2 regions of the Pantoea trifolii genome follow, and region 2 is predicted to be linked to the other one. Evidence: predicted binding sites of a transcription regulator. Region 2 holds the regulator's gene; the other holds the start of a gene.
What was found. The regulator PurR, encoded in region 2, represses purine synthesis genes. The targets are predictions, from matches to a motif close to CANGCAAACGTTTGCNTG.
Positions count from the first base shown of each region.

Region 1: a site for PurR is predicted at 2,719-2,736, ahead of guaD (guanine deaminase). Genes of this name have one in related genera too.

Region 1 covers NZ_JANIET010000001.1:2,084,429-2,100,458, forward strand. Annotated here, with positions in the region: gene xdhA (xanthine dehydrogenase small subunit) at 1-1,219, opposite strand, end outside; gene guaD (guanine deaminase) at 1,216-2,544, opposite strand; gene ydfG (bifunctional NADP-dependent 3-hydroxy acid dehydrogenase/3-hydroxypropionate dehydrogenase YdfG) at 2,929-3,675, shown strand; gene NQH49_RS09705 (YnfA family protein) at 3,812-4,138, opposite strand; gene NQH49_RS09710 (DUF1283 family protein) at 4,272-4,607, shown strand; gene NQH49_RS09715 (DUF1161 domain-containing protein) at 4,660-4,956, shown strand; gene NQH49_RS09720 (MDR family MFS transporter) at 4,988-6,448, opposite strand; gene NQH49_RS09725 (ABC transporter permease) at 6,836-7,552, shown strand; gene NQH49_RS09730 (glycine betaine ABC transporter substrate-binding protein) at 7,569-8,495, shown strand; gene osmW (osmoprotectant ABC transporter permease OsmW) at 8,505-9,152, shown strand; gene osmV (osmoprotectant ABC transporter ATP-binding protein OsmV) at 9,152-10,288, shown strand; gene NQH49_RS09745 (nucleobase:cation symporter-2 family protein) at 10,433-11,806, opposite strand; gene bioD (dethiobiotin synthase) at 11,986-12,687, opposite strand; gene mlc (sugar metabolism global transcriptional regulator Mlc) at 12,793-14,010, opposite strand; gene NQH49_RS09760 (LysR family transcriptional regulator) at 14,145-15,041, opposite strand; gene NQH49_RS09765 (multidrug efflux MFS transporter YnfM/SxtP(Kp)) at 15,136-16,030, shown strand, end outside.
Region 2 covers NZ_JANIET010000001.1:1,855,518-1,871,547, reverse strand. Annotated here, with positions in the region: gene eptA (phosphoethanolamine transferase EptA) at 1-1,182, shown strand, start outside; gene NQH49_RS08715 (TetR/AcrR family transcriptional regulator) at 1,222-1,818, shown strand; gene nemA (alkene reductase) at 1,871-2,968, shown strand; gene gloA (lactoylglutathione lyase) at 3,070-3,477, shown strand; gene rnt (ribonuclease T) at 3,585-4,253, shown strand; gene NQH49_RS08695 (Grx4 family monothiol glutaredoxin) at 4,289-4,624, opposite strand; gene NQH49_RS08690 (C40 family peptidase) at 4,989-5,780, shown strand; gene cydH (cytochrome bd-I oxidase subunit CydH) at 5,837-5,926, opposite strand; gene purR (HTH-type transcriptional repressor PurR) at 6,201-7,226, shown strand; gene punR (DNA-binding transcriptional activator PunR) at 7,223-8,134, opposite strand; gene punC (purine nucleoside transporter PunC) at 8,245-9,447, shown strand; gene cfa (cyclopropane fatty acyl phospholipid synthase) at 9,759-10,907, shown strand; gene NQH49_RS08660 (riboflavin synthase subunit alpha) at 10,957-11,601, opposite strand; gene NQH49_RS08655 (MATE family efflux transporter) at 11,800-13,173, shown strand; tRNA gene NQH49_RS08650 (tRNA-Val) at 13,308-13,384, shown strand; tRNA gene NQH49_RS08645 (tRNA-Val) at 13,388-13,464, shown strand; tRNA gene NQH49_RS08640 (tRNA-Val) at 13,484-13,560, shown strand; gene pykF (pyruvate kinase PykF) at 13,903-15,315, shown strand; gene NQH49_RS08630 (major outer membrane lipoprotein) at 15,620-15,856, shown strand; gene NQH49_RS08625 (L,D-transpeptidase family protein) at 15,931-16,030, opposite strand, start outside.

The DNA.
Region 1 (16,030 bases), 230 kb from region 2:
GCGTGGCGGCCATGCCACCAAAAGCCAGTCGCGCTTCCACAATCACACCTTCCTCGACTTGCAGATTGATGGCGGCGAACACGGCGGAAATATCATCATCCAGCCGTTTCGCCACCTTCCACGCTGTAAAGTTGGGTGACACCGTCACTTTAGGGATGGAGATGCTGCGAATGAATTCCCCCGGCAGCAAGACCGTTTGGCGATAGGCAGTAAAGAATTGATCAAGCCGGACTTCTCGCTGCTTATCGCCCTGCTGCAAAACCAGACGCGCATTCAGTGCCAACAGCATCGGCGCGCAATCACCAATCGGCGATGCGTTACCAATGTTGCCGCCGAGCGTGCCCTGATTACGGATTTGCAACGAGGCAAAACGCTCTAGCATGCTGCTAAACGCCGGAATGTACTGCGCTAAAAACTGATAGCAATGATGCAATGAGGCGGCAGCGCCAAGATAAAGATGTGTTTCATCTTCGTGGCAGACCTTCAACTCATCAACCTGCTCCAGCGCAATCAGCAGCGGCAGACGCTTATATTGCTGGGTGATTTGCAGCGTCAGATCGGTGCCACCGGCCACCAAACGGGCATCGGGATATTGCTGATAAAGATCGGCGAGCTGCGCGAGCGTTTTTGGCAGATAGCAGCGGCTGCCTGCGGCTTCAATAATCTGGACTTCGGTGTTGCTGAGCGCCTGTAAACGCTGCACTAACGCGGGTGCATTGGCACTGAAGGCATCCGCAACAGGTTGTTCGCATGCCTGCTGCGCCGCATCCATGATCGGACGATAACCGGTACAGCGACACAAATTACCTGCCAGCGCCTGTTCCGCCTGATGACGATTCCAGCCAGCGCTGTTTTTCTGCAGGGTAAACAGCGACATCACGAAACCCGGCGTGCAGTAACCGCATTGCGACCCGTGGCAATCCACCATCGCTTGCTGCACGCTGTGCAGTTCGCGGCCCTGCTTGAGATCTTCCACCGTAATCAGCTGCTTGCCTTGCAGGCTGCTTACCAGCGTCAAACAGCTGTTGACCGCCTGATACTGCATCTCGCCATCCACCACTTTACCGAGCGTGACGGTGCAGGCACCGCAGTCGCCCGAGGCACAACCCTCTTTGGTGCCGCGACGCTGCTGCTGGCCGCGCAGGTAGTTAAGCACAGTGAGATTGGGATCGAGCTCGCGTTCGGTAATTAAACGATCGTTGAGTAAGAACTGGATCATGCGATTTGCTCCTCACTTTCGCGCTGCCAAACCGGCTTGCCGCTCACCCAGGTTTGCGCAATGTTGCGGTCGTCGCCAAGTGTCATCATCACAAATAGCCGCTCCCAGATATCTTTGCTGTTGGCGTTTCGCAGCTTTTGCAGCGGCGACATCGCCGGATCGAGCACCACAAAATCAGCCTCTTTACCGGGATTAAAGTTGCCGATGACGTCATCGAGGTCGAGCGCGTGTGCACCGCCCAAAGTGGCGTGATAGAACGCTTCGCAGGCGCTGAGTTTGTACTGCTGTAGCTGGCCGACTTTGTAGGCTTCGCCCAGCGTTTGCAGCAGATTAAAGGTGGTGCCAGCCCCCACGTCGGTGCCAATGCCCATGCGCACGCCCTGCTGCCAGCAGCGTTTGATGTTGAATAAGCCGCTGCCGAGGAACAGGTTTGACGTTGGACAAAAGGCGATCGATGAATCGGTGTCATGCAGGCATTGCCACTCTTGATCTTCCAGATGCAAACAGTGCGCAAACACGCTGCGTTTGCCGGTGAGTTGGTGGTGATGATAGACATCGAGATAGCCCGCCCGCTCCGGGAATAACGCTTTCACCCAGGCGATCTCCTGCTGGTTTTCACTTAAGTGCGTGTGCATCCAGACATCAGGGAACTCCTCACGCAGTTGGCGCACTTTGTCCAGCAGTTCGGGCGACGAGGTCGGCGCGAAACGTGGCGTGAGTGCGTAGCTCAGACGACCGCGTTGATGCCAGCGCTCAATCAGTTCACGCGTGTGCTGATAGCTCTCTTCCGGCGTTTCGGTCAGGTATTCCGGTGCGTTGCGATCCATCATCACTTTGCCAGCGATGAGCCGCATATTAAGCTGCTGTGCCGCGCTGAACAGGGAATCCACCGACTGCTTATGCACGGTGCCGAACACCAGCGCGGTGGTGGTACCGTTCGACAACAGCTGATGCAGGAAAAACGCCGACATTTTTGCCGCGTGGTCGGGACAGTGATATTGGCTCTCCACCGGGAAAGTGTATTGGTTGAGCCACTCCAGCAGCTGTTCGCCAAAGGCACCGATCATTTCGGTTTGCGGGTAATGGATATGGGTATCGATAAAACCGGGCACGATCAGTTTGCCGCGCAGATCGGTGACGCGCGTGTGATCGACGCGCCCTTCCGCGATTTGCCAGCTCTCAAGGCTGACCACTTTGCCGTCACGCAGCGTTAATAAGCCATCTTCGAGATAGCGCGCGTTGGCAGCGATGTCGTCTGGCTGCGCGGCCAGAGCGGTGAAATCAAAGAAGCTGGCGCGCAGCAGCGTTTCGGGTGCGTAAGGCATAATGGTTCCTTGGTGCTTTTTTATTAGTGCAGGTGATTGCCTTAAAGATAGTTTGCAAAGCGCATGCCAATGCAAAGAACAAAAAATACTGTTTACTTTCAATATAATAGATTGATTTGGCGGGTTTTCGTGTCAAGCCTGGCTAGCAAACGTATGCGCAACCGGTTGCCTGGGTTCGCAAACGGTTGCGATTTAACATTGCGCTAAGTTTTACCTGACATGGCGAGTTGATCGCCCGCAAACGTGCGCCTTTGTGGTGCGCTGATGCACTCGCGATGTGCAGGAAAGATCCTGCAACACGCTGCCTTTGGTTTTCATGAGCATGGGTTCGAGGTTAATGCTAAGGTGTGGCTGATAACCTGAAATCGTTTAAGGAACAGTGAGATGATTATTTTTGTTACTGGCGCAACCGCTGGTTTTGGTCAAAGTATCACCCGCCGCTTCATTGCTACAGGTCATAAAGTGATCGCCAGCGGACGTCGCGCTGAGCGCTTAAAAGAGTTGAAAGATGAGCTGGGCGATAATCTGTATACCGTTCAGCTGGACGTGCGTAATCGCGCCGCCATCGATGAAGTGATTGCCTCCCTGCCCGCTGAATGGCGCAATATTGATGTGCTGGTGAACAATGCTGGCCTGGCGCTGGGTGTGGAACCGGCGCACAAAGCCAATATCGAAGACTGGGAAAATATGATCGACACCAACAACAAAGGGTTGGTGTACATGACGCGTGCGGTGCTGCCTGCGATGGTGGAGCGCAACGTCGGTCATATCGTGAATATCGGTTCGATTGCGGGCAGCTGGCCCTATTTGGGTGGCAACGTGTATGGCGCGACCAAAGCGTTCGTGCGCCAGTTCAGCCTGAATCTGCGTACCGACCTGCACGGCACCGCGCTGCGCGTGACCGATATCGAGCCAGGTTTGGTGGGCGGCACCGAGTTCTCCAACGTGCGCTTCAAGGGCGATGATGATAAAGCGGGCCAGGTTTACGAAGGCACCACCGCGTTAACGGCGGAAGATGTGACCGAAGCGGTCTATTGGGTAACGACGCTGCCTAAGCACGTCAACATCAATACGCTGGAGATTATGCCGGTGACGCAAACCACTGCAGGATTGAAAGTGCATAAAGGTTAATCGCGGTTATACGCTGTTTGATCGAGATACCCGGGGATACCCGGGGCGACCATCCCGTGAGGCGCTCCGGCGGCTTTCGCCGCTACGACCTCATCGGGATGTTTCCCCTAATATCCAATGCCTGTGTTGCCGGTTATTACACCCGGCCCCAACCTGTCACGATAATCAACATGCCGCTAAAGGCGACCAGCGCACCGACCCAATCCCATGTACTGAGTTTTACGCCATCCACCACGCGCAGCCAGATCAGCGCGGTTAACACGTATACGCCGCCATAGGCTGCATAGACGCGCCCGCTCGCGGCGGGATGCAGCGTCAACAACCAAACAAACAGCGCCAGACTTGCTGCGGCGGGCACCAGCAGCCAGGCCGTCATGCCCTTCTTCAACCATAGCCACGGCAGGAAACAGCCAACAATTTCCGCTATCGCAGTGATAAAAAACAGCAAGGCGGTTTTTACCAGCATAGAAAATATCTCACTAAGCTAAACAAAGCGCTCACCGCTGGTGAGCAAAGAAGCAGCGATGATATACTAGCGCCCATGGTTGTTACAGCCGCGATCCCGGCTGTGCTGGTGTTAACTGAAGGAAATGACGATGAAAAAACTGTTATCCGCCCTGTTGGCGACCGTGGTGACGTCGAGCCTGTTAATGGCTGCGCCAATTGCGTGTGCCAAAACCGATCGCCTGATCATTGAAGATGGCAGCAGCGCCTCCAGCAATGAAGCCGCGCGCCAGAGCAAAGAGCAGTGGAACGATACTAAAAATCTGCGTAACAAGGTCAATACCCGCGTCGAGAAAGAGTTCGATAAAGCGGATAAAGCCTTTGATACCCGCGACTCCTGCGAAAAGAGCTACAACGTTAACGCCTATTGGGAACCGAATACGCTGCGTTGCCTTGACCGCCGCACCGGACGTCCAATTGCACCTTAATCGTTTATCACTGCTATAGTTTTGACAGGATTTCTGACCAAAGGAGTGAATGATGAAAAAACGTAATGCAGTACTGCTGATGGCGATGTTGTCGCTGCCGGTATTGGCGCAGGCGTCTTGTGAAAGCGTCAAAGCGGACATCAGCAAAAAAATCATTAACAACGGCGTCGCCGAATCGGACTTCACGCTGGATATCGTGGCCAATGATCAAGCCGATCAGGTCGGCGGCCAGGTTGTGGGTCATTGTGAGAACGACACACAGAAAATCGTCTACAAGAAAAATGGCCGTGATGGTGACAGCACCGTGCCAGACAGCGCGGGCAGCTCTCAGGATACGCCAGCGCAGTAAACTTTCGGGCGGCTCTCTGGCCGCCCTGCTTTTACTCCACTTCCGGCCTTTGCCGCGGCATTATCCACGCCACCCACAACGTTAGCAGCGCAATCAGCAACGACACTACAAACACCCAATGTAAAGAACTGGCGATTTGTCCGGTCCAGTCATGCAATGTCGCCTCCGACAGCGTCTGACGGCTTTCAGGCGCCATGATTTTCTGCATCGGATCGTCGGCCTGCGGCAGACGCAGCGACAAGTTGAGGTTCAGCACCGCGCCCAATAACGCGGTACCAATCGCCGAACCGATCATGCGGCTGAACATGATTGAGGCGGTGCAAATGCCGCGAATGTCGTAATGCGCATGGTTCTGTACCGATACCAGAAACGTGGTGCTGGTCATGCCCATGCCGGTACCAATCACAAAGGCGGTGAATCCGGCCTGCACGATTGAGCTGTCGCTGCGCAGTAGCAGCAGCAACGCGCTGCCAGCAATCAGCAGCAGCGCGCCCAACTGCGCGGTGAAGCGATAGGAGGTGATAAGCATCAACCTACCGCTCAATGTACTGGCCAGCGGCCAGCCAATCGACATCATCGCCAGCGCGCTGCCGGCCTGCAGCGGCGTGCCGCCGGTGATGCCCTGAATCCATGTCGGCAAAAACGCGCTGATGCCCATCATGCTGGCACCGATAATCAGGTTGCCGATGTTGCCAGCAACGATGAGCCGACTGCGCCAGATTTCCAGCGGAAACAGCGGTGCATCAGCACGCTGTTCATGATGTTTTAAACGCCAGGCGGCGATGACTGCTAGCAGCAGGAATGGCAGCAGCCAGAAGCCGAGCACTTCGGCCTGTAACAGCGCGACTAATAATGCCGTCACGCAGATCATCAGCCAACAGCTGCCGGTAAGATTGAGCGTGGTGGCCTGATTTTGCTCACGCGATGGAAGGAAGCGCGCCAGCAGCAACATGGCGATCGCGCCAATCGGTACGTTAACCCAGAAAATCACCGACCAGCTAAAGTGCTGTACCAGCCACGCGCCGCTCAGCGGGCCAATAATTGCCGCCACGCCCCAGACGCTGGAGAGCCAGCCTTGTACGTTGGCGCGTTCACGCGGCGAATAGACGTCAGCCACAATGGTGGAGGTCAGCGGCATAATCGCGCCGGCACCTAAACCCTGAAAAGCGCGAAACAAAATCAGCCACGTCATGCTGTGGGCGAATCCACACAGAATCGATCCCAGCAGGAACAGCGATACGCCTATAAACAGCAGCCGTTTGCGGCCCCACATGTCTGCTAATCGGCCATAGAGCGGCACGCTGACGGCTTGTGTCAGTAAATAGATGGAAAATACCCAGCCAAACTGCGAAAAGCCGCCAAGATCGGCAATGATGGTCGGCATCGCGGTGGCCACGATGGTGACTTCAATCGCCGCCATAAACATAGCGAGCATGCAGCCGATAAGAATCCAGTGGCGATGTTCCGTGTTCAATTCTGCAGTTTCAGTCATACGTCTCCCTAATTTCTAACAAGGCTAGCTGAAAATTCACCAGACCAGTTTCCTCTGCGTGCGCCCCATCTGTGACGAGGTCACTTATTTCGATGAAAATTTTTTATTGTCGTATGATGCCTTATTCCATGCGGGTTAGCTGCGGTTTTTGATTATTTCTATCTGACTGATTTTGCCGCAGAAACTGGCACTTATCGACAAGCATTGCTATAGGTCTAAGCGGTGCTTTCCAGTTATTCACTGAAAAAGCATCTGCTAATAGTCATTTTAACTGCAATTTAACGGGGTGAAGGATTTTCGTATGTGTGCGTTTTTGACACTGCGCCGCCATCCTGGGAATGACATCACCACATCGAACGATTTTTTTGAATCAGGGAGACACTGGCTATGCAAAATGCATCGCTCGCCCGCCGCGCTGGGCTGGCTCTGCTCGCGATTGTTGCGGTGATTGCCCTGCTGGTTTGGGGGCTGGGGCTGAACACGCTGCGCGACCGTCGGGAAGATTTGATCTATCTCGGGCAGCAGCATCTGTTTTTGGTGTTTTGGTCAATGTTCTTTGCGCTGCTGGTGGGCATCCCCAGCGGGATCTTGCTGAGTCGTCCGTTTGCCCGTCGCTGGGCAGAGTACGTGATGCAAATCTTCAACGTGGGTAACACGCTGCCACCACTGGCGGTATTGGCGCTGGCGATGGTGATTGTCGGTATCGGCGATCGTCCCGCGTTGATTGCCCTGTTCCTCGCCTCGCTGCTGCCGATTGTGCGTAATACTTTTGCCGGTTTAAGCGCGGTACCGCCGTCGCTAATCGAAGCCGCCAACGGTATAGGTATGACTAAGTTTCAGCGTTTGCGTCAGGTGGAAATTCCCAATGCGCTGCCGGTGATTCTGACAGGCGTGCGTATCGCCACGGCGATTAACGTCGGTACCGCGCCATTGGCGTTTCTGATCGGCGCCAGCAGCTTTGGCGAGCTGATCTTCCCTGGTATCTACCTCAACGACTTCCCTACGCTGATCCTCGGCGCTGTGGCCACCGCGCTGGTTGCGCTGTTGCTCGACATGCTGCTTGCAGCATTGGGACGTTATCTCAGCCCGCACTCTGCGGCTTAACACAAGGAGTTTTGTGATGGCCACTGCCAACAAGCTGGCGCGCTGGGTAAAACGTACTGCGCTGGCACTCACCGCGACGCTGGCAATCAGCCAAAGCGCCGCTGCTGCAACACCCATCACCATGGCAACCAAGAGTTTTACCGAGCAGCACATCCTCTCCGCGATGACGGTGATCTGGTTGCAGAAGAAAGGTTTTCAGGTGATCCCCAAGACCAATATCGCCACCACCATTGGTCGTAACGCGATGATCAACAAACAGATTGATATGACGTGGGAATACACCGGTACTTCGCTGATCATCTTTAACCACATCAATAAGCCGATGTCGACGGAAGACGCTTATAAAACGGTAAAACAGCTGGATGCGAAGTTGGGGCTGGTCTGGCTCAATCCTGCACCGATGAACAATACCTATGCGTTTGCTATGCAACGCGATCGCGCGGACAAAGAAGGCATTAACACCATGTCGCAACTGGTGGCGAAGCTGGAAGAGGTACGCAAGAACGATCCGGATCATAACTGGAAACTCGGTTTGGACCTGGAGTTCTCGGGCCGTTCCGATGGCCTGAAGCCGCTGCAGAAAGCCTACAACATGCCGCTCGATCGTCCGCAGATTCGCCAGATGGATCCCGGCTTAGTCTACAACGCGATTCGCGATGGTTTTGTTGACGCGGGTTTGATCTATACAACCGATGGCCGCGTGAAAGGTTTTGAACTCAAAGTGTTAGAAGATGATAAGCACTTCTTCCCGAGTTACAACGTCACGCCGGTAGTGCGTCAGGATGTGCTGGAGAGTCATCCAGGTCTGGATAAGGCGCTTAATCAGCTTTCCGCATTGATTAACGACGAAGCGATCACCGAGATGAACAAGCGAGTCGATATTGATCATCAGTCGCCGCAACAGGTGGCGCGTGATTTCCTTCAATCTAAGAACATGCTGTAAGGAGGCGCTGTGGATACCTTGCATTACATCATGAATAACTGGCACACCTTGATGTCGCTCACCTGGCAACATACCTGGCTGGTGCTGGTAGCGGTAGGTTTCGCCATTATCGTTGGCGTGCCGCTGGGCATTTTGATTGTGCGCTTTAAGTGGCTGGCCACGCCGGTGCTCGGCATCGCCACCATTGTGTTAACCATTCCTACCATTGCGTTGTTTGGTTTGATGATTCCATTGTTTTCTATGATCGGTCAGGGCATTGGCGCCCTGCCCGCGATTACTGCGGTGTTTCTCTACTCGCTGCTGCCGATTGTGCGTAACACCCACACCGCGCTGGAAAATCTGTCTCCCGGACTGCGCGAAGCTGGTCGTGGGATTGGCATGACTTTCTGGCAGCGTCTGCGCTGGGTGGAAATTCCGATGGCGCTGCCGGTGATTTTTGGCGGTATTCGTACGGCGGTGGTGATGAACGTTGGCGTAATGGCGATTGCCGCCGTGATTGGTGCAGGCGGTTTGGGCCTGCAACTGCTCGACGGTATCAGCGGCAGCGATGTGCGCATGCTGATTGCCGGTGCCTTGATGATTTGTTTGCTCGCGATTGTGCTTGATTGGCTGCTGCACCGTTTGCAGTCGGCGCTGACTCCTAAGGGGATTCGATAATGATAAAACTGGAAAACCTGACGAAAACCTTTACGCAAAAGAACGGCACGTCTCTCAATGCCGTGGATAACGTCAGCCTGGAAGTGCCTGCCGGGGAAATGTGTGTGCTGCTCGGCCCATCGGGTTGTGGCAAAACCACTACGCTGAAGATGATTAACCGCCTGATTCCTTCTTCAAGCGGCAGGATTTTGATCAATGGTGAAGACACCAGCGGACAAGATACCGTTACCCTGCGCCGCAATATTGGTTACGTGATCCAGCAGATTGGTCTGTTCCCGAACATGACCATCGAGGAGAACATTACCGTGGTGCCGCGCATGCTGGGCTGGGATAAGAAGCGCTGCCGCGAACGCGCCACGGAATTGATGAGCATGGTGGCGCTCGATCCGACCAAGTTCCTGCATCGCTATCCGCGTGAAATGTCCGGTGGTCAGCAGCAGCGTATCGGCGTGATTCGCGCACTGGCCGCTGATCCACCGGTTTTGCTGATGGATGAACCTTTCGGCGCGGTCGATCCGATCAACCGTGAAGTGATTCAGAACGAGTTCCTGGAAATGCAGCGTCAGTTGAAGAAGACCGTGATGCTGGTTAGCCATGATATTGATGAAGCGCTGAAGCTCGGCGACCGCATTGCCGTGTTTGGTCAGGGCAAAATTGTGCAGTGCGCCAGCCCGGATGAGCTGTTAGCCAAACCGGCGAACGACTTTGTGGGCTCCTTTGTCGGTCAGGACCGTACGCTGAAACGTTTGTTGCTGGTGCAGGCTGGCGATGTCACCGATCAGCAGCCCACCATCACCGTGCAGCGCACAACGCTATTGCAGGACGCTTTCGCTTCCATGGACGATAACGATATGCGCTCGGTGACGGTGGTTGATGAAGATGGCAAGCCGCTGGGATTTGTGAAGCGTCGTGAAGCGCGCGGATCCACGGGCCGCTGCGAAGAGATGCTGCATACTTTTAAAGTGACCGGCAAAGCAGAAGAGAACCTGCGCGTGGTGCTGTCGAAGTTGTATGAGCACAACACGGTATGGATGCCGATCGTCGATGAGGAAGGTCGTTATAGCGGTGAGATATCGCAGGATTACATTGCCGATTATCTCAGTTCTGGACGTACGCGCCGTCGTTTGAATCCATAAAACCGTAAGCAGTCGCCGAGGGGCATATGGCAGATCGTAAAGTCGCCATAAATCATCCCTGAGGCTCAGCCCGCGCCTTCCCTGGCGCGGGATGCTTTACTCCTCTGCCATATGCCCCTCGGCTATTTGACTCCGTGCGCTTTGTTAGCGTGATTCCTCAGCCGTTTTTGCCGCTACAGCTTCGCTGCGCTCTGAAGGCAGTACTACATTCAAAATAATCGCCAGCATCCCACCGGTGGTGACCGCGTGACCAAACAGGTTGCTAATCAGCGTGGGAAATTGTTTCAGCACATCAGGCACTGCTTCCACACCCAAACCGATACCAAACGATACGGCAACAATCAGCATCTCGCGACGGCCAAGCGGCGTTTGCGTCATCACGCGAATACCTGCCGCCACCACGCTACCAAACATCACAATGGTCGCGCCGCCCAACACCGGCGGTGGAATCTGCTGCAGCATATAGCCAATTGCCGGGAACATACCGAGCAGCACCAACATCACGCCGATCACCATGCCAACGTAACGGCTGGCGACGCCGGTCATCTGGATGACGCCGTTATTTTGCGCAAAGGTGGTGTTGGGAAAGGCCGAGAATACGGCGGCGAGCAAACAGCTGATGCCATCGGCAAAAATACCGCCCTGCATGCGGCGCTCAAACGCTTCGCCTTCAATCGGCTGCTGCGACAACATGCAGTTCGCCGTAAGATCGCCCACCGCTTCAATCACGGCAATCACCGATACCAGGGCGATGGGAATGAAGATGGTCCAGTCAAAGGCAAAACCAAAACGGAACAGTTCTGGCAGAACCAGCCACGGCGTATCGCCCATTGGTTTGAGGGTGAGATGACCGGTTAACGCTGCGGCGATACAGCCCGCTGCAATGCCAGCAACCACGGCAACCAGCCGCGTCCAGCGATTTTGCGAACGGTTAAGGACGATTATCACCAGCAGGGTCAAGGCGCCGAGCGCCAGATTACCCGGTGCGCCAAAATTGCTGGCGTTATGGCCACCAGCCCAATCGGTGATGCTGACTTTGATCAGGCTGATGCCAATCAATGTGATCACGGTACCGGTGACCACCGGCGTCAACACTTTGCGCAATGGCGCGATGCAGCGGCTGATTAGCATCGGAATCATCGCCGCCACCAGGTTGCAGCCAAAGATCATCGCCATGATCTCTTCCGGCGATCCACCGCGCGCTTTGACCATCAATCCGCCCGACAAAATCACGCCCAGAAAGGCAAAACTGGTGCCCTGCAGGCAGATCATGCCGGCGCCAATGCCCATAAAGCGGCGCGCCTGCAGGAATGTACCCAAACCGGAAACCAACAGCGACATGCTGATCAGATAAGGGATCCATGCCTGCAATCCCAAAACGGAACCAATAATCAGCGGCGGCGTAATTATGCCGACGACGCTGGCCAGCACATGTTGCAGTGCGGCACAAAATGCAGGCAATGGACCGATGCGGTCATTCAGCCCATACAACAAACCTTTCTCATCTGATTGCGACATACAGGTGCTCCGGCAAGATATTCATCAGAGCAGCTGATGCATGAATCACGCCAGAGAAGAGAATGCAATAAAATACAGGGAGTAAAGGATTGAATAATAGAGGAATTAATTCGTTAAAAAGGATGGCTGAATCTGAATCATTAGATTCAGCCATTGATAATTTGCGGCACTTTGTTTCATCAGGCCGCAGGCTTTGCACTGTTGTCGTGCGTAATATTGTCATCGAGCAGCGAAATATCCAGATAACCGCTCAGTTCCCGCTGCTCTGCACGCGGCAGGTAAGGCAACTCGCCTAATAAAGGTGCACCTAGCTTCTCGCTCAAAACATCAATAATTTCAGCGTAATGCGCCAGGCCGGGATTAATACGGTTTGCTACCCAACCCGCCAGTTGCAATCCATCCTGCGCAATGGCCTCGGCGGTCAGTAAAGCGTGGCTGATGCAACCTTCCTTAATGCCTACAACCAACACAACCGGCAAATGCTCCTGCCGCACCCAATCGGACAAAGGCTGCAAGTCGTTCATTAAACTGCGCCAACCGCCGGTGCCTTCCACCACCACGCGCGCGGCGCGCTGCTGCAAATCGTTCAAACTGCGAGTGAGTAACGGATAATCAATGCGCTGCGTCGGGCTGGTGCTGATTTCGTCCTCTTCCAGGGCGATAGGATTGACGGCGGAATATGTGAGAGTGAGGCCCGAAACTTGCTGTAACAGCAGTGCGTCTTTGTTACGTAAGCCTTCGGTTGTGCGCTGCGCACTTTTGGCGACAGGTTTGAAACCTGCGGCGCAGAGATCTGCCTTGGCAAAGCACTGCAATAACGCGCGGGATACCACGGTTTTACCCACCGCGGTGTCGGTACCGGTGACAAAAAGCGTTTTCACCATTCTCCTCCTTCATTAAAGCGATGTGTAACGTGCGAAGGAGGCAGTTTAAGGAAATGTTTTCGCAGGCAGATTGCGTTAGGACAAACTTAAGGCGAGCTGTCATTATCCCTGCAACAGTTTTACCAATAAATGGCCGCTATAGAGCGCGTCTTTTATCAGCGCTGCACCGCCAAAAGTACCGGGATCGCTGAACGCCGTTGGTGTGAGCTGGATTTCACTGCTGTAAGCGGGCAACGCCTGCTGACGAATGGTACTGCTCACCGCAGGGAACAGCACATCGGCGGCCTGATTAAGCGGCGAACCGATAAGGATTTGTTGAGGATTAAAGATGTTTACCATCATCGCCAGCATGCGGCCAATATGATGTCCGACGCCAGCAATCACATCACGCGCCAGACGATCGCCCTGCTGCGCGGCAGCGCATAAGCTCTCAATCGTCAGCGGTGCCTGATGCAGCAAACTGTCTGGCTGCGACGGCAAACGCTGGGCGGTGAGAGTAAGCAAGCTTCCGATGCTGGCGACGGTTTCCAGACAGCCATTATTGCCGCAATAACATTGCTGGCCGTAAGGATCGATTTGCGTATGACCAATCTCCACCAGCGTACGACCATTTTTATGCAGCAGTTGTCCGCCGCTGATCACGCCCGCACCGACGGTTTCATCGATCACAATCTGAATGACATGTTGTGCGCCGCTGGATGCGCCAAACAGTGATTCGGCTAACGTCCAGGCAGAAATATCATGCTGCACGAACACCGGCAAACCGGTGCGCTGCGCCAGCGTTTCTCCCAGCGGCATATCCTGCACGTCGTAACCCGGCATACGATGTACCACGCCAGAAGCCGCGTTGATCAATCCCGGCAAAGTAATGGCGATGGCGGTCAAACGCTCCAGCTTGCTTTGATGACGAATAAAGAAGTCATTTACCAAATCCAGCAAGGTTTGCAGCAGCGGTTTTTCGGCGCTGGCGTACAGCGGCAAGCGATCTTCCTGCAGCGCGCGGCTGCTGAGATCGCGCAGCGTTAGCGTAATGAATCCGGGCTGAATGCGTACGGCGAGATAGTGCCAGGCGAGCGTATCGAGGATCAAACCAATCGCTGGACGACCGCGACTGCCGGGTTCCTGAAACTCGGTTTCCTGTACCAGATGGGCATCGAGCATTTCACGCACGATTTTGGTAATGCTGGCGGGTGCTAACTGGGCACGTTTAGAAAGCTCAATACGCGAAATCGGGCCGTAAAGGTCAATCAGTCGGTAAACCACACCTGCGTTGGTCTGTTTTATCTGATCAATATGACCAGGTTGACTGTACAGATTCACGCCCTGCTCCCATTATTTTCGCGCTTCTAAATAAACAGCAGCTATGGTGATGCAGATTGACCAGCAGCGTCAAATATTTGATTAGAAATGTGATTTATCGCACATAAAGTTTATGTCCTGCTTCACCAACTGGTTCAATTCTCCGCGTTTTGTAGCATCAGCGACATCATGTTGGTCATTTGTGCCGTCGGTTCTCGGGTCGCCGACCAGACCAGCCAAACCTCAGAAATCGCGTCGTTCTCCTGCAAAGGGATCCACACCACATCGGCCAAACGTGCACGGCGGAACGACGCCGGCAGAATTGACACGCCAAGACCGGTTGCCACCAACCCCAGAATAGTCATCGCCTCGCCCACTTCCTGAGTAATAAACGGTTTGATTTGATAACGATGCAGCAGCGCCAGAATTTCACCGTACAACGCGGTGCCGCCTTGCGGATCGAAAAATACAAATGGCTCGTTAGCTAATGCCTGAATGGAAATCGACTCTGCATCGGCCAGCGGATGCGCCCAATGCACTACCGCGCATAGCGGCTCCCGCAGTAGCACGCGGTGCTGCAGATCGCTGGGCAGCGGCGTATTGCGCATCACACCGAGATCGAGCCGGTCGTCATGAAGTGGCGCAAGTTGCTGCCGCGTGTTGTTCTCCTGCATCTGAATGTGCACTTCTGGCCAACGCTGGCGGAATTGGTACAGCGCGTCAGAAACCAGACCGGTAAACGGCGCTGAGGAGGTAAAGCCGATACGCAACTCGCCCTCCTGCCCGCTATGCACGCGTGCGGCGCGGCGGGCGGCCTGCTCGACCTGTAACAAAATGGCACGCGCATCCTGCAAAAACAGCGCGCCAGCGGGCGTGATCTGCACGCTGCGGTTGGTGCGGGTAAACAGCTGCGCACCAATTTCCTGTTCCAGCTGCTGAATCTGCTGACTCAACGGCGGTTGTGAAATATTCAGGCGCTGCGCGGCACGACCAAAATGCAGCTCTTCAGCGACGGCAATGAAATAGCGTAGATGGCGCAATTCGACATTCATATTTTAAACGTCTCATTTAAGATTATTAATATATTGTACAACCTATTAACCCTTTCCTACAGTAACCCCATGATGGTTCTAACTAGGATGTTCCGTGAGTCGCTCTTCCCAGGCAGTGATACTCGATGAAGACGAGTTGTCCGTAAAGCCTGCTTCAACTGCAACCCCTTCAGAGTGGATTGAACGCGGATCGCCGCAGTTTATGCGTGTAACGCTGGCGTTGTTCTCCGCCGGTCTTGCCACTTTCGCTTTACTGTATTGCGTGCAGCCGATTCTGCCGGTGCTATCGCAGCAGTTTGGCGTTTCTCCGGCGCAAAGCAGTATTTCTCTCTCGCTCTCTACCGGCTTAATGGCGTTGGGATTGCTATTTACCGGGCCGCTATCGGATGCCATTGGGCGTAAATCGGTGATGGTTACCGCACTGTTGCTCGCCGCCATCTGCACTTTGATTTCCGCTACCATGAGTAGCTGGCAAGGCATTTTGCTGATGCGCGCGCTGATTGGCTTATCGCTGAGCGGCGTTGCGGCCGTTGGCATGACCTATCTGAGTGAAGAGATTCATCCACGCGTTATCGCCTTTTCCATGGGGCTGTATATCAGCGGTAACTCGATTGGTGGCATGAGTGGAAGATTGTTAACTGGCGTACTGACCGATTTCTTCTCCTGGCGCGTTGCGGTGGGCGTCATTGGGTGCTTCGCGTTGGCGGGTGCGCTGATGTTCTGGAAAATTCTGCCTGCATCCCGACATTTTCGTCCGGCGTCGCTGCGACCGCGCAGTTTATTGATCAACTTCCGTCTGCACTGGCGCGATAAAGGTTTGCCGCTGCTGTTCGCGGAGGGCTTCCTGCTGATGGGCGCGTTCGTCACGCTGTTCAACTACATCGGGTATCGCCTGTTAAGTGCGCCGTGGTCACTGAGTCAGGCGGTGGTTGGATTATTGTCGGTGGTGTATCTGACCGGTTCATGGAGTTCACCAAAAGCGGGCGCGA
Region 2 (16,030 bases):
CTGCAACGCCTGACGGGCGCACTGGGCGCAATATTACTCATCTTGCTGATGGCGGCGCTGTTTTACAAAGATTACGCCTCGCTGATTCGCAACAATAAAAATCTGATCAAGATGATTACTCCGGCCAACGTGGTTAGCGGTACTGGCCACTATGTCGATCAACGCTATCTGCAAGGTAGTCAGGAACTGGTAAAAATTGGCGAGGATGCCCACAAAGGCCCATTAATCTCCGCAGCAACCAAGAAAACGCTGGTGGTGTTAGTGGTGGGTGAAACGGCGCGCGCCGAGAATTTTTCGCTGGGTGGTTACGCGCGTGACACAAATCCGCAACTGAAAAAACAGCAGGTGATTTACTATCCCAACGCCAGTTCCTGTGGCACAGAAACCGCCATTTCGGTGCCCTGCATGTTCTCCAATATGCCGCGCGTGCATTACGACGCGAATCTGGCGCATCATCAGGAAGGCGTGCTCGATATCCTGGCGCATGCCGGCGTGAGCGTGCTGTGGCGCGAAAACGATGGTGGCTGCAAAGGTGCCTGTGATCGCGTGCCGCACACCGACATGACGCAGTGGAACCTGCCGCAATATTGTCACGACGGGTTTTGCCAGGATGATGTGTTGCTGCATCGTCTTGATAACTATGTTGATAGCCTGCATAACGACGGCATTATTGTGCTGCATCAAATGGGCAGCCACGGTCCAGCCTATTATCAGCGTTATCCGGCTGAGTTCCGCCGTTTTACGCCCACCTGCGACAGCAAACAGATTCAGGATTGCGATCATCAGGCATTGGTGAATACCTACGACAACTCGCTGCTGTATACCGACGCCATGCTGAGCCGCACCATCGATAAGCTCAAAGGCCTGAGCGATCGCTTCAATGTGGCGCTGGTTTATCTCTCCGATCACGGCGAATCGCTTGGCGAGCGCGGGATGTATCTGCACGGTGCGCCTTATATGTTTGCGCCCTCACAGCAAACTCACATTCCTCTGCTGATGTGGATGTCACCGGGATACGCGGCGGCGAATCACATCAATGAGGCCTGTTTGCGCCAGCAAGCCGCCGACGCAAAGGTGTCGCAAGATAATCTTTTCCATACGCTTTTAGGCATGTTCAACATCCAGACGCAGCAGTATCAATCGCAATTGGATATGAACAGATCGTGCCAAACCGCCGCCTGAGGGTTGCGCTAGACTGACTGGTCTAATAACCTGAGCCCCATGAACAAGACTCTGCAACGCAACGATACCCGTGAACACCTGCTTGCTATTGGCGAGCAGGTTTGTTTACAGCGCGGCTTTACCGGCATGGGTTTGATCGAGATGCTGGCGCTGGCGGAAGTCACTAAAGGCTCGTTCTACCACTATTTCGGTTCGAAAGAGGCCTTTGGCGTGGCGCTGATTGAGCGCTACTTTGCCCACTTCCAGCAACAGATTGATCAGCAGCTGAATCTGCCCGGTTTACCGCCGCGCGAACGCCTGTTAGCGCATTTCCGCTACGGCGAAAGGCTGTTTATCGAGCAAGGTCATATTGTTGGCTGCCTTGGCGTGAAATTGTCAGCCGAAGTGTGCGATCTCTCCGAACCCATGCGCGATGCCCTGCAACAGGGTGCCAATGCCATCATCGCTGCCTACACGCGCTGTTTGACTGAGGTCGCCGCTGAGCAGCCGCTGCCATTTAGTCAAACGCCGCAGCAGCTGGCGCAGCGCTGCTACTTGTTGTGGCTCGGAGCCAGTTTGCAGAGCAAGATTTCCCGAGTGCCGGGTCCGATTAGTCTGGCGCTCGACACCATCGAACAGTGGCTGATAAGCCACTGATTTTTTTAGAAATCGTCGTTACTAGACGACCGGTCTTCCTGGAGCAATCAATATGGCGAGTAAGCAGCTATTCTCCCCACTCAAAGTGGGCGCGATTACCGTACCGAACCGCATTTTCATGGCCCCGTTGACGCGTCTGCGCAGCATTGAGCCGGGCGATATCCCGACGCCGCTGATGGCTGAATATTATCAGCAGCGCGCCAGTGCCGGTTTAATCATCACCGAAGCCACCCAGATCTCTTTCCAGGCGAAAGGCTATGCCGGTGCGCCGGGCCTGCACACACAGCAGCAAATTGCCGCGTGGAAAATGATTAACGAAGGCATTCATGCCGCTAACGGTCACAGCGCCGTGCAGCTGTGGCACACCGGCCGCATCTCTCATAACAGCGTGCAGCCAGAAGGCAAAGCACCGGTCGCACCGACCGCGCTGGCGGCGGGTACGCGCACTTCTCTGCGCGCTGCGGATGGTTCGGTCTATCGTGAAGACACTTCAGCACCGCGCGAGCTGTCAGTGGCTGAAATTCAGCAAATCGTCAAAGATTTTGGTCAGGCCGCTGCCAATGCGCGCGAAGCCGACTTCGACCTGCTGGAGTTGCACTCAGCACACGGTTATCTGATGCATCAGTTCCTCGCACCCGGCTCAAACCAGCGTAGCGATGAGTACGGCGGTTCGATTGAGAGACGTGGCCGTTTCGCGCTGGAAGTGGTGGATGCGGCGATTGCTAACTGGTCTGCCGATCGTATCGGTATCCGCGTTTCGCCAATCGGTGCCTTCCAGAATCTGGAAAATGGCCCGGAAGAAGAGAAAGCAGCGTTGTGGTACATCGCCGAGTTGGGCAAGCGCGGCATCGCCTATCTGCACCTTTCTGAGCCAGACTGGGCGGGCGGACAGCCATACAGCGATGCATTCCGTGAGAAAGTGCGTGCGCTGTTCCCAGGCGTGATTATTGGTGCCGGTGCCTACACCGTTGAGAAAGCGGATGATCTGATTGCGCGCGGCCTGATTGACGCAGTGGCGTTTGGCCGCGACTTTATCGCTAACCCGGATCTGGTTGCTCGTTTGCAGCAAGATGCGCCACTCAATCCGCAGCGCCCTGAAAGCTTCTACGGCGGCGGCGCGGAAGGTTACACCGATTATCCCACCCTGTAAGAAAATGGCTGCCGCCTCGGATAGGCGGCAGCGTTGTTTCATCAGTGTGTATACTTAGTTGTCTTGTCATTCACTGATGACGTTTTAAAAAAGAGGATGTTATGCGTTTACTTCACACCATGTTACGCGTTGGCGATTTGCAACGTTCTATCGATTTCTACACCCGCGTGCTCGGCATGCGCGTGCTGCGTCAGAGCGAAAACACCGAGTACAAATACACGCTGGCATTCGTTGGCTACACCGAAGAGAGCGAAGGCGCGGTGATTGAGCTGACTTACAACTGGGGCGTGGATAAATACGATCTCGGCAACGCTTACGGCCATATCGCGCTGGGCGTGGACAACGTGGCTGACACCTGCGAACGCATTCGCAGCGCGGGCGGCAACGTAACGCGTGAAGCGGGCCCGGTAAAAGGCGGTTCTACCATTATTGCCTTTGTTGAAGATCCAGACGGCTACAAGATCGAACTGATTGAAAATAAACATGCCGGTCACGGCTTAGGCAACTAAGGTTGCTGGTCAGCCTGCTAATTGCAGGCTGATTTCCCTCTCCTGCTGCACCCTCCTGCGATTTTTGCCATAATGCGCGCTGCCCTATTTATTGCCATGAGATCCTGATGTCTGAATCGAACGCTTTAAACGCTCTCCACCAACGCTTCCGCGGTTTTTATCCTGTTGTGATCGACGTTGAAACCGCAGGTTTCAATGCACAAACCGATGCACTGCTGGAAATTGCAGCCACAACGCTGAAAATGGATGAAGACGGCTGGTTGCACCGCGATGAAACGCTGCACTTCCATGTGGAACCGTTTGAAGGCGCCATTCTGAATCCTGCTGCGCTGGCGTTTACCGGCATCGATCCCACCAATCCGCTGCGCGGTGCGGTTAGTGAATACGAAGCTCTGCATGCGATTTTTAAAATGGTGCGCAAAGGCACCAAAGATAGCGGCTGCAATCGCGCGATTATCGTGGCGCACAATGCCACTTTCGATCTCAACTTCGTGATGGCGGCCGCAGAGCGCGCCAGCCTGAAGCGCAATCCGTTCCACCCTTTTGCCACCTTTGATACCGCAGCGTTAAGTGGTTTAGTGCTGGGGCAAACCGTGTTGGCGAAAGCCTGCAAAGCGGCGGGAATGGAGTTTGATAGCACACAAGCGCATTCGGCGCTGTATGACACCGAGCAAACCGCGACGCTATTTTGTGAGTTGGTGAACCGCTGGAAACGCCTGGGCGGCTGGCCGCTGGCTTTCAGTGAAGAATCTGCAGACGAGGCGTCTGCCGAGTAAGCAAAGAAAAGGCCGACATTTGTCGGCCTTCTGCATTATTCCGCTTCTTTATACTTCTCAGCGGTCTCTTTCAGCAGTGGCTGAAGTTCGCCGCGCTGGAACATCTCAACGATGATGTCGCAGCCGCCGACCAGTTCGCCATCGACCCACAGCTGCGGGAAAGTTGGCCAGTTAGCGTATTTTGGCATTTCAGCGCGAATATCCGGGTTCTGCAGAATGTCCACGTATGCGAAACGCTCGCCACAGGCAGAAAGCGCCTGCACGGCTTGCGCCGAGAAACCGCAGCTTGGCAGCTTCGGAGAACCTTTCATGTACAGCAGAATCGGGTTTTCTGCGATCTGACGCTGAATTTTTTCAACAGTACTCATTATTGCCTTCCTTAATCTTCTACTTCGTGTTTGTTTATTGTAGCGATTTCGCTCCCGGACTGAAAACGGGATTTTGCGTTTGCACTGGCGAATCGCCATGTTTGTTAAGTTAACGCATGACAAATAACATTTTCATATCATTAATTGGCATTAATAAATTAATAATTAGCAATAGTTTCGCTGCGTTAACCAGCTGAAATCGCTCATTTTTGCTACAGAATCAATCTGGTAACATATTAATGGAAAAAGGCCTTACCTTTTGGAAAAAAAGTGGATTAGAATTGCCTCGGCGCTGGTCACTTGATCAGATTTCTCTCACTTTGCCGCAGTCTGCTTTCATTCAGCCTGCTTAACCTGTAACCGGATTATGCGTCTACTAATTACGCTTTTCATACTGGCTTTCGCCCAACTGTTTTTTAATGTGGCTGCTGCATCTCCGCATGCGCCCGTTAATGCCAGTTCGCTTAAAGCAGAGAAAAAGAGCGCACGTGAAGACGAGCGCCGCAAACGACGCCCGGTGAAAACCACCACCAAAAAATCGCGCCTGACTGCTGTTCAAAAATTCAAACTCAAAAAACAGACCAAAACAGAAACCGCGCTGCACAAGACCACCAGCAAAAAATCCCCGCTGAAACTTTCTGCTAAGAAATACGGTCATCAACGTTTAGCGAAGAAAACACCTGAGATCGCCGTCGATGATGAAGCGTTAGCGCTGACCGGCATCAAAATGAGTAAGGCGCACCGCCAGCGTTATCAAAAGGCGCGTGAAACGGCGATGACCAAATTGATGGGCCAACTCGGCAAACCCTATCAATGGGGCGGTGCTTCGCCACATACCGGTTTCGACTGCAGCGGCTTAGTGTGGTACGCCTATAAAGATCTGGTGAAATTCAAACTGCCACGCACCGCTAATGAGATGTATCACCTGCGCGATGCGGCACCGATTAAACGTGAAATGCTCGAGAAAGGCGATTTGGTGTTCTTCCGCATCAATAATCGCGGCACTGCCGATCATGTGGGCGTGTATCTCGGCAACGGGAAATTCATTCAGTCGCCGCGTACCGGCAAAGATATTCAGATCAGCGCATTGGGTGAGGATTACTGGCAGAAACACTATGTGGGCGCGCGTCGCATGATGACGCCAAAAACTATTCGCTAGTTGTTGCGCAACAATCATAAAAAAGCCGGATGCTGTTCTCAGCTCCGGCTTTTTTGTTAATGCATGATCGCGGTAAAGCTGAAGGCGATAATCATCAACAGTGCGCCAACAGTGGTCATTAGCGCCAGTTTCAGGTCGGTATTCATCACAACTCCTTAGTCACACAATTATTAGGGTTAAAGCGATTTTCGCACAGCAATGGGCAAAAATCTCGTTTTATACGCATCAGCTTGCTAGAATCGCCGCCTTTCGTTGCGCAACAGATTTTGCGCATCCTGTATCAACAGCGTGATGAAGTGATTTCGCCTGCTAAAACACACCGTTTTGCCCGCTTTTTTGGGCTGTAAAAGCATTAGCAGACGCAAACGTTTAACAATATACTTATCAGTAAGTTGCGATAAGCCCAGGAGTACCATTTTCATGGCAACAATTAAAGATGTCGCAAAACGCGCGGGTGTCTCAACCACCACGGTTTCGCATGTCATCAACAAAACGCGTTTCGTTGCGGAAGAGACGCGTAACGCCGTATGGGAAGCGATCAAAGAATTACACTACTCGCCCAGTGCCGTGGCGCGTAGTCTCAAAGTTAATCACACCAAAACCTTGGGTCTGCTGGCGACCTCCAGCGAAGCGCCCTACTTCGCTGAAATTATCGAAGCGGTGGAGAACCGGTGTTTCGAACGCGGCTATACGCTGATTCTCGGCAATGCGCACAACGATCTGCAAAAGCAGCGCGCTTACCTGTCGATGATGGCGCAAAAGCGCGTCGATGGATTGCTGGTGATGTGTTCGGAATATCCAGACGATTTGCTGCAGATGCTGGAAGAGAACCGCAATATCCCCATGGTGGTGATGGATTGGGGCGCGTCACGCGGTGATTTCACCGATACCGTGCAGGACAATGCGTTTCAGGGCGGTTATCTCGCCGGGCGTTATCTGATCGAACGCGGCCATCGCGATATCGGTGCCATTCCAGGCCAGATGGAGCGCAACACCGGCGGCGGACGTCACGCTGGCTTCCTGCAGGCGATGAGCGAAGCGGGCATTACGGTGCGTCCGGAATGGGTGGTTCAGGGCGACTTTGAACCTGAATCGGGCTATCAGGCGATGCAGCAGATTTTAAATCAGAAACAGCGTCCAACCGCGGTGTTCTGCGGTGGCGATATCATGGCGATGGGCGCGATTTGCGCCGCTGATGAGATGGGCTTGCGCGTACCGCAGGATATCTCAGTCATTGGCTACGATAACGTGCGCAACGCGCGCTATTTCACCCCAGCGCTGACCACCGTGCACCAGCCGAAAGCCGAACTGGGTGAAAAAGCGCTGGAAATGCTGCTGGATCGCATCACCAGCAAGCGCGAAGATCCGCAAACAATCGAAGTCCAGCCAACGCTAATTGAACGCCGTTCGGTGGCGTACGGTCCGTTCCGCGACTATCGCCGCTAAGCCGACACTTCGCTGAGCCATTCGTGGTTCAGCGTTTCGGCATCCCCGAGATAAGCCAGTAACCACGCCAGCGCCGGTGACGCGCGCTGTTCTGACCAGCTAACGCAGCACGGGCTGTCCGGAAAAGCCTGCGGCAGCGCCAGTTCAACCAGTTTATGGCTGTCCAGCAGTGGACGCGCCAAATGGCCCGGCACCATTCCGACGCACAATCCTGCCAGCAAACAATCCATCCCGGTTTCCCACTCTGGCACTACCAACCGCCGCTGATTATCCAGCGTCCACGTCATACGGCGCGGCAACGCACGCGAGGTATCTTCCAGCACCAGCGATGGCCACGCCCGCAAGGTTTCATCATCCAGTTCCGTGCTGTTGACCAGCGGATGGTCGGGACTCACCACACAGCGCCAGTTCAGCGCGCCCATATCCTGAAAGGCAAAACGTCCACCCACCGGGATCGCCTGGGTCGCGCCAATCGCCACATCAACCCGGCCATCAGCCAACGCATCCCATACGCCGTTGAACACTTCGTAGCTGATAATCAGCTCCATATCGGGAAAATGGCGATAGAAATCCTTCACTAACTGCCGCGTGCGCTGCGGTTTAACAATGCAGTCAACCGCGATACTTAGCTCCCCACGCCAGCCATTCGCCAGTTGCTGACACTGTCGACGGGTTGCCAGCATTTTTTTGATAACAGATCGCCCTTCGCGTACAAAATGCTCGCCCGCCGGTGTCATCACCACTTCGCGGTGCTGGCGCTCAAACAGCGGCACCGCCAGCCAGCTTTCCAGCTGTCGCACGGTATAGCTGACGGCAGAAGGCACGCGATGCAGCTCCTGCGCGGCCGCACTAAAACTGCCGGTGCGCGCCACCGCATCTACCACTTCAAGCGCATATTCTGACCACATAATTTTGCCTTCAAAAAATTTAACAGCACTATGCAAATATTAGCGTTTCACAAAGCGCGTTGCATCCTTTTACACTCCCCGGCGTTCAACCTGCCCAAAAGAGAATCAACATGTTGTCGTCTAAAGCATTTATGCCTTATCTCGCCGTGCTCAGCATGCTCGGCTTTCTTGCCACGGATATGTATTTACCCGCCTTTGGCGATATGCAGCGTGATTTCGCTAGCGCACCTGGCACCATCAGCGCCAGCCTGAGTCTGTTTCTCGGCGGTTTCGCCTGTGCCCAGGTTTTTTGGGGGCCGCTGTCGGATCGTTACGGGCGTAAACCGATTTTGCTAGCGGGGTTAGCCATCTTCGCCCTTGGTTGTCTGGGGATGCTTTGGGTGACCGATGTGCGCCTGATGCTGGCACTGCGTTTTGTGCAGGCAATTGGTGTCTGTGCGGCTGCCGTAAGCTGGCAGGCGCTGGTGGTGGATCACTATCCAAAAGCCAAAGCCAATAAAGTGTTTGCCACGATTATGCCGCTGGTTGCGCTGTCTCCGGCGCTGGCACCGCTGCTCGGCGCCTGGCTTATCGGCCACTTCCACTGGCGCAGCATCTTTATCACACTAACGCTGGTTGCCGTGGTGCTACTGATGGGTACGCTGCAGTTAACCTCGCCTAAGCGCGAGAAAGTGGCGTCAGGTAAACAACCCGGCTGGTTGACCTTGCTGGGTACTCGCGTTTACAGCGGTAACGTCTTGATCTACTCGGCCTGTTCGGCGAGCTTTTTCGCCTGGCTGACAGGCTCACCTTTCATTCTCGCCGCTGCTGGCCTGACGCCGGGTGATATTGGCCTGAGCTATATTCCGCAGACCATTGCGTTTCTGATTGGTGGCTTTGGCTGCCGCACGCTGTTAAATCGCTATCAGGGCGCGCAACTGCTGCCGTGGTTGCTGGTGCTGTATAGCCTGAGCATCCTGAGTTTGTTTGTCATCGCCCTGATGCCATCAGCGCCGCTGTTTGTGCTGTTGATGCCTTTCTGCGGCATGGCGCTGGCCAATGGCGCGATCTATCCAATTGTGGTTGCCAGAGCATTAGCGCACTTCCCGCACGCCACCGGTAAAGCCGCAGGATTACAGAACTTATTCCAGTTAGGATTGTGCTTTGTAGCCAGCCTGCTGGTCTCCGCCGGCCTTGAACAGGCGCTGTTCAACACCACGTTAGTGATGGTCGCTACTGTGGTACTGGCGTGGGTGGGCTTTGTCTGCCAGCGAACGGTAAACGCACAAAGTGATATTGCCCACACTTCCCGTCCCTGCGAAGATAATCTCTAAGCCAGCGCTTTTCGTTAGCAAACTAACGATAACCCGTTGAATATTGACCCACGTGAGCATATACTCTGTGGGTCAGTAATTCTGTATTAAATCAATAATATAAATGTAATACCTTTAGCGACCCTGTCGCGGGATGGCGTCTGCACATTATCCGGTGCGGCGACCCACTTTTCTGCTCAAATTCATACCTCTGTACTACGTCGTACAACGTCGGATTTCTGGCGCACGGATTTTCCGTGAGTTCTCTCACAGGTCTTGGGAAATTGGCTATTCTTTTTCTCAGGTTCAGATCGGAAGGTGATGGAGAAGCTATGAGTTCATCTGTTATAGAAGAAGTGAGCCTTGAAGAAAACCATTGGTATCGGATCGTCAATGAACTGCTAGAGCGGGCTGATATTGCAGTTAATGGCACTCGTCCCTGGGATATTCAGGTAAAGCATCCAGATTTTTTTAAACGCGTTCTCGAGGAAGGATCGCTCGGATTAGGTGAAAGTTACATGGATGGTTGGTGGGAGTGCGAACAGCTCGATATGTTCTTCCATCGCGTTTTAAAACACCATCTGGATAAACAATTACCTCGGCATTTTAAAGATACGTTGCGCATCGCCGCCGCGCGTCTCACTAATTTGCAATCAAAAAAACGCGCCTGGATTGTGGGTAAAGAGCATTACGACCTTGGTAATGATCTCTTCTCACTGATGCTTGATCCTTACATGCAATATTCCTGCGGCTACTGGAAAGATGCTGATACCCTGGAAAACGCGCAGCAAGCCAAACTGGATATGATTTGCCGCAAGTTGCAACTTGAACCGGGCATGACGCTGCTGGATATAGGTTGTGGCTGGGGCGGATTAGCAGAATATGCCGCACGCCATTATGGCGTCACGGTGCATGGCGTGACTATTTCGGCTGAGCAACAAAAACTCGCGCAACAACGCTGTGAAGGACTGGATGTCACTATATTACTGCAGGACTATCGCGACCTGAATAATCAATATGATCGCATCGTTTCTGTGGGTATGTTTGAACATGTCGGGCCGAAAAACTATGCCACTTATTTTGATGTTGCTGACCGTAACCTCAAACCAGACGGCATATTTTTGCTGCACACCATTGGTGCCCTCACTACAGATATGAATGTCGATCCGTGGATTGATAAATATATCTTCCCGAACGGTTGTTTGCCGTCGGTACGTCAAATCGCTGATGCCAGTGAGCCGCATTTCGTCATGGAAGACTGGCATAACTTTGGCGCAGATTACGATACGACGTTAATGGCGTGGTATGAACGTTTTCAGGCGGCGTGGCCGCAGCTGGCTGAGAAATATGGCGAACGTTTTAAACGGATGTTCGACTATTATCTCAACGCCTGCGCCGGTGCGTTTCGTGCCCGTGATATTCAGCTGTGGCAGGTAGTATTCAGTCGTGGCAAGGATGGCGGTTTACGCGTAGCGCGTTAATCAGCTTTCAAATGAATCAAGGCGCCGCATGGCGCCTTTTTCAACGGTATTATTCTGCGCTAGCAATCTGCGCCAGTGCAGCGGCTTCACGCTGCGCTAATACGCGCTCAACCGTTTCCACAATGGCCTGCGTATGCGGATCAATCTCAATATTGACTTTTTGACCGAACTTCTTCGCGCCTAAAGTGGTGCGCTCCAGCGTTTCCGGGATCAAATGCACACAGAATTTGCTTTTGGTTACGTCGCCAACGGTCAAACTAATACCATCGATACCCACAAAACCTTTGTGCAGAATATATTTGATCTGGGTGGCGTCCTGTAATTTAAACCAGATTTCGCGGTTGTTTTCAGACTGGATGATTTTACAGATTTCCGCCGTGGTCATAATATGGCCAGACATTAAATGACCGCCAATTTCATCACTGAACTTCGCGGCACGCTCAATATTCACCACATCACCCACCTTTAATTCACCCAGGTTGGTAATGCGCAATGTTTCTTTAATCAGATCGAAGCTGACCAAATCGCCGTTAATCTCGGTCACCGTCAGGCAGCAGCCATTGTGTGCCACCGATGCGCCCAGCGCCAGGCCCGGTAACAGATCCTCCGGTAAGCGCACAATATGGGTACGAAACAGATCTTTCTCTTCAATGCCGACAATTTCTGCCGTGCCTTGCACAATTCCAGTAAACATCATCTCAGCCTCTGCAAAGTTTGCGTCAGTTTATCACAGCTTGTCGGCGGCAGCTTAATTTGGCGGAGTTCAAACTTTACACAAATTGCTAAACAAAATGCGATCAACGTTTGGCGGAAGCCAGCGCTGCCGCTACACTATGCCGCGCATTCTTTGGGGATTTCGCCCCGCTCTCTTCTTTAATTAAGCAGGTGTAACGTGCAGAAGTATTTTACAGAAGCGCGTCAATTGCTGGCCCTCGCGATCCCGGTCATCCTTGCTCAGGTGGCCCAGACGGCGATGGGTTTTGTAGATACTGTTATGGCCGGTGCGGTAAGCGCCACGGATATGGCCGCCGTTGCTGTCGGCACCTCTATCTGGCTTCCCGCCATTCTGTTTGGTCATGGTCTTCTACTGGCTTTGACGCCTACCGTTGCGCAACTCAACGGTTCAGGACGACGCGAACGTATCGCGGAACAAGTGCGCCAGGGATACTGGATGGCACTGGCCGTTGCGCTACTGATTATGGTGGTGCTGTGGAATGCCGGTTATCTGATTAACACCATGCATGACATCGATCCTGAATTGGCCGCCAAAGCCGAAGGATACCTGCATGCGTTGCTGTGGGGCGCACCGGGTTACCTACTGTTCCAGGTGATGCGCAACCAATGCGAAGGTTTGTCGAAAACCAAACCGGCGATGCTGCTCGGCTTCCTCGGCCTGATGGTGAACATTCCGCTCAACTATGTGTTCATTTACGGCCATTTTGGTATGCCGGCCTTAGGCGGCGTCGGCTGCGGCGTGGCAACGGCATCGGTCTATTGGGTGATGTTCCTGGTGATGCGCTTCTGGGTGAAACGCATGGCAAGCATGCGCGACATCCGTATGAAAACGCGCTGGTCTGCACCGTCACGTGCGATTTTGTCACGCCTGTTCACGCTGGGTTTGCCGGTGGCATTGGCGCTGTTCTTTGAGGTGACGCTGTTTGCCGTGGTGGCGCTTTTAGTATCACCACTCGGCATCGTCAAAGTGGCCGGGCACCAGATTGCGCTCAACTTCAGTTCGCTGATGTTCGTGTTGCCGCTGTCGCTCGGCGTCGCTACTACCATTCGCGTTGGTTATCGACTCGGTCAAGGTTCCGCCGAACAGGCGCGCGTTGCTGCGTGGACCGGGCAAGGGGTCGGCATCAGCATGGCGGCCATCACCGCGCTGTTTACCGTGATTTTCCGTCACGATATCGCCGGCTTGTACACGGCAAATCCAGAAGTCATTACCCTTGCGGCACAGCTGATGTTGCTGGCGGCGATCTATCAGTTCTCAGATTCGATTCAGGTGATCGGCAGCGGTATCTTGCGCGGTTATAAAGACACGCGCTCGATCTTCTTCATTACTTTTATCGCCTATTGGGTGCTGGGTTTGCCGGTGGGCTATGTATTGGCGATGACGGATTGGGTTTTGCCGAAACTCGGCCCCGCCGGTTTCTGGTGTGGCTTCATTATCGGTCTGACCTCCGCAGCAGTGATGATGATTTGGCGCATCCGTCGTTTACAGCGCCTGCCTGCGCAGGTGATTTTGGCGCGTGCCGCGCGCTAAGTGGCTGGTAACGGCGAAAAAAACGACGCATAGCACAGTTGCTGGTCAGTCGTAGGGGAAAAACACTTTTTCCCCTTGCCAGCATCACAGCCTGCCGTTAATATTCGTCCCCGCTGTCGCCCTGACAGCGTGTTGCGCTCTTAGCTCAGTTGGTTAGAGCACCACCTTGACATGGTGGGGGTCGATGGTTCGAGTCCATTAGAGCGCACCAAGTGCGTCCGTAGCTCAGTTGGTTAGAGCACCACCTTGACATGGTGGGGGTCGGTGGTTCGAGTCCACTCGGACGCACCAATTAGTGAATTTCCTGAATGCGCTCTTAGCTCAGTTGGTTAGAGCACCACCTTGACATGGTGGGGGTCGATGGTTCGAGTCCATTAGAGCGCACCACTCTGGTTTTATCTCCTTGCGCAACACCTTTTTCTTGATCTGCATCGTCTTTATCACGCCGCTTTTATATTGGTTTTCGCATACTTAGCGACTATACTATGCCGCGTTGTTCCACCTGAAAGGTTTCAGCGCTAACGTGCCTATGCAAACAACTCCAATGATTTGCGCAACACTGATCACTCAGTTCCCTCGCGTACTGCATAACTTCTCTGCACGCTTTGCTTTCGTCTCCTATTCTTATTTCTGTGAAATCCGTTCCAACACCATAAATATTCTCACTTCGGTGCCATGCGCATCGAATCCCGACCTTTATCATCCATCACAACTTATAGAAAACCTGACATGAAAAAGACCAAAATCGTTTGTACTATCGGTCCAAAAACCGAATCTGAAGAGATGCTGACCCATTTGCTGGAAGCGGGCATGAACGTGATGCGCCTGAACTTCTCGCACGGGGATTATGCTGAACACGGCCAACGCATCACCAACATGCGTGCCGTTATGGAAAAAACCGGTCGTCAGGCCGCTATTCTGCTGGACACCAAAGGTCCGGAAATTCGTACCATGAAACTGGAAGGCGGCAACGATGTATCGTTGAAAGCGGGCCAGACCTTCACCTTCACTACCGATCAGACGGTGATTGGTAACAGCGAACGTGTTGCCGTGACCTACGCCGGTTTCACTGAAGACCTGAAAATTGGTAACACCGTACTGGTCGACGATGGCTTGATCGGTATGCAGGTGACTGAAGTCACTGAGAACTCAGTGATCTGTCATGTCCTGAACAACGGCGATCTGGGTGAAAACAAAGGCGTCAACCTGCCAGGTGTCTCCATTCAGCTGCCTGCACTGGCGGAAAAAGATAAGCGCGACCTGATCTTTGGTTGCGAGCAGAACGTTGATTTCGTCGCCGCGTCGTTTATCCGTAAGCGTTCTGACGTGCTTGAAATCCGTGAGCACCTGAAAGCACACGGCGGCGAACATATTCAGATCATCTCGAAAATCGAGAACCAGGAAGGCCTGAACAACTTCGACGAGATCCTCGAAGCGTCAGATGGCATCATGGTTGCGCGTGGCGACCTCGGCGTTGAAATCCCGGTTGAAGAAGTGATCTTCGCGCAGAAGATGATGATCAAAAAATGTAATAAAGCACGCAAAGTGGTGATCACTGCGACGCAGATGCTGGATTCTATGATTAAAAACCCGCGCCCTACCCGCGCAGAAGCTGGCGACGTGGCTAACGCCATCCTCGATGGTACCGATGCAGTAATGTTGTCTGGTGAGAGCGCGAAAGGTCGCTATCCGCTGGAATCGGTCACCATTATGGCGACCATCTGTGAGCGTACCGATCGCGTGATGAAATCCCGCATCGACACGCTGCAAGACTCACGCAAGCTGCGCATCACCGAAGCAGTGTGCCGCGGTGCGGTTGAGACTGCAGAGAAGCTGGAAGCACCACTGATTGTTGTAGCCACCGAAGGCGGTAAATCTGCCAAAGCCATCCGTAAGTATTTCCCGGATGCCACCATTCTGGCGCTCACTACCAACGAAACCACTGCGCGTCAGCTGATTCTGAGCAAAGGTATCGAAACCCATCTGGTGACAGAAATTGCCTCAACTGATGATTTCTATCGCATTGGTAAAGAAATGGCGCTGGAAAGCGGATATGCGCAGAAAGGCGATGTTGTGGTCATGGTTTCAGGCGCATTAGTGCCAAGCGGAACGACAAACACCGCTTCTGTACATGTAATCTGATTAGCAACTGAATTTTTATTAAAAAGCGCCTTTAACAGGCGCTTTTTTTATTGCTGATGTAATACAAAAACCAGAAATTTCCAATCGAAATTAACTATTCAAAATCTCGTATGATTAAGGTTAGTCCGATTAAATCTCTCTGTTTTAGCTAATTATTTTCATCTTCTTCTGTGAAATGCTGTTTCTTTGAGCGAACGATCAAAATTAAGCATGTTCTCATCAAAAATTTATTCTCAACTCAAAAAGCTTTGTGTAATACTTGTAACGCTACATGGAGATTAACTCAATCTAGAGGGTATAAAGAATGAATCGCACTAAACTGGTACTGGGCGCTGTAATCCTGGCTTCAACTATGCTGGCTGGTTGCTCAAGCAACGCTAAAATCGACCAACTGTCTTCAGACGTTCAGACTCTGAACGCTAAAGTTGATCAGCTGAGCAACGACGTGAACGCAATCCGTTCTGACGTTCAGGCTGCTAAAGATGACGCAGCTCGCGCTAACCAGCGTCTGGACAACCAGGCTCACTCTTACCGTAAGTAAGAGTACTGGTTGAAAAATGGTGCCCATGTGGCACCATTTTTTTTGTCCTGATTCTGCGTTTCTCTGGTCCGAATTCAGGGCTGCGCTATTGCTTCAGCACTCTGCTCCGTCGTCGGTGCTGCGCTCTCATCCATTACTGGCTCACCACTGCTCACTAACACCGGCATGCCTGAA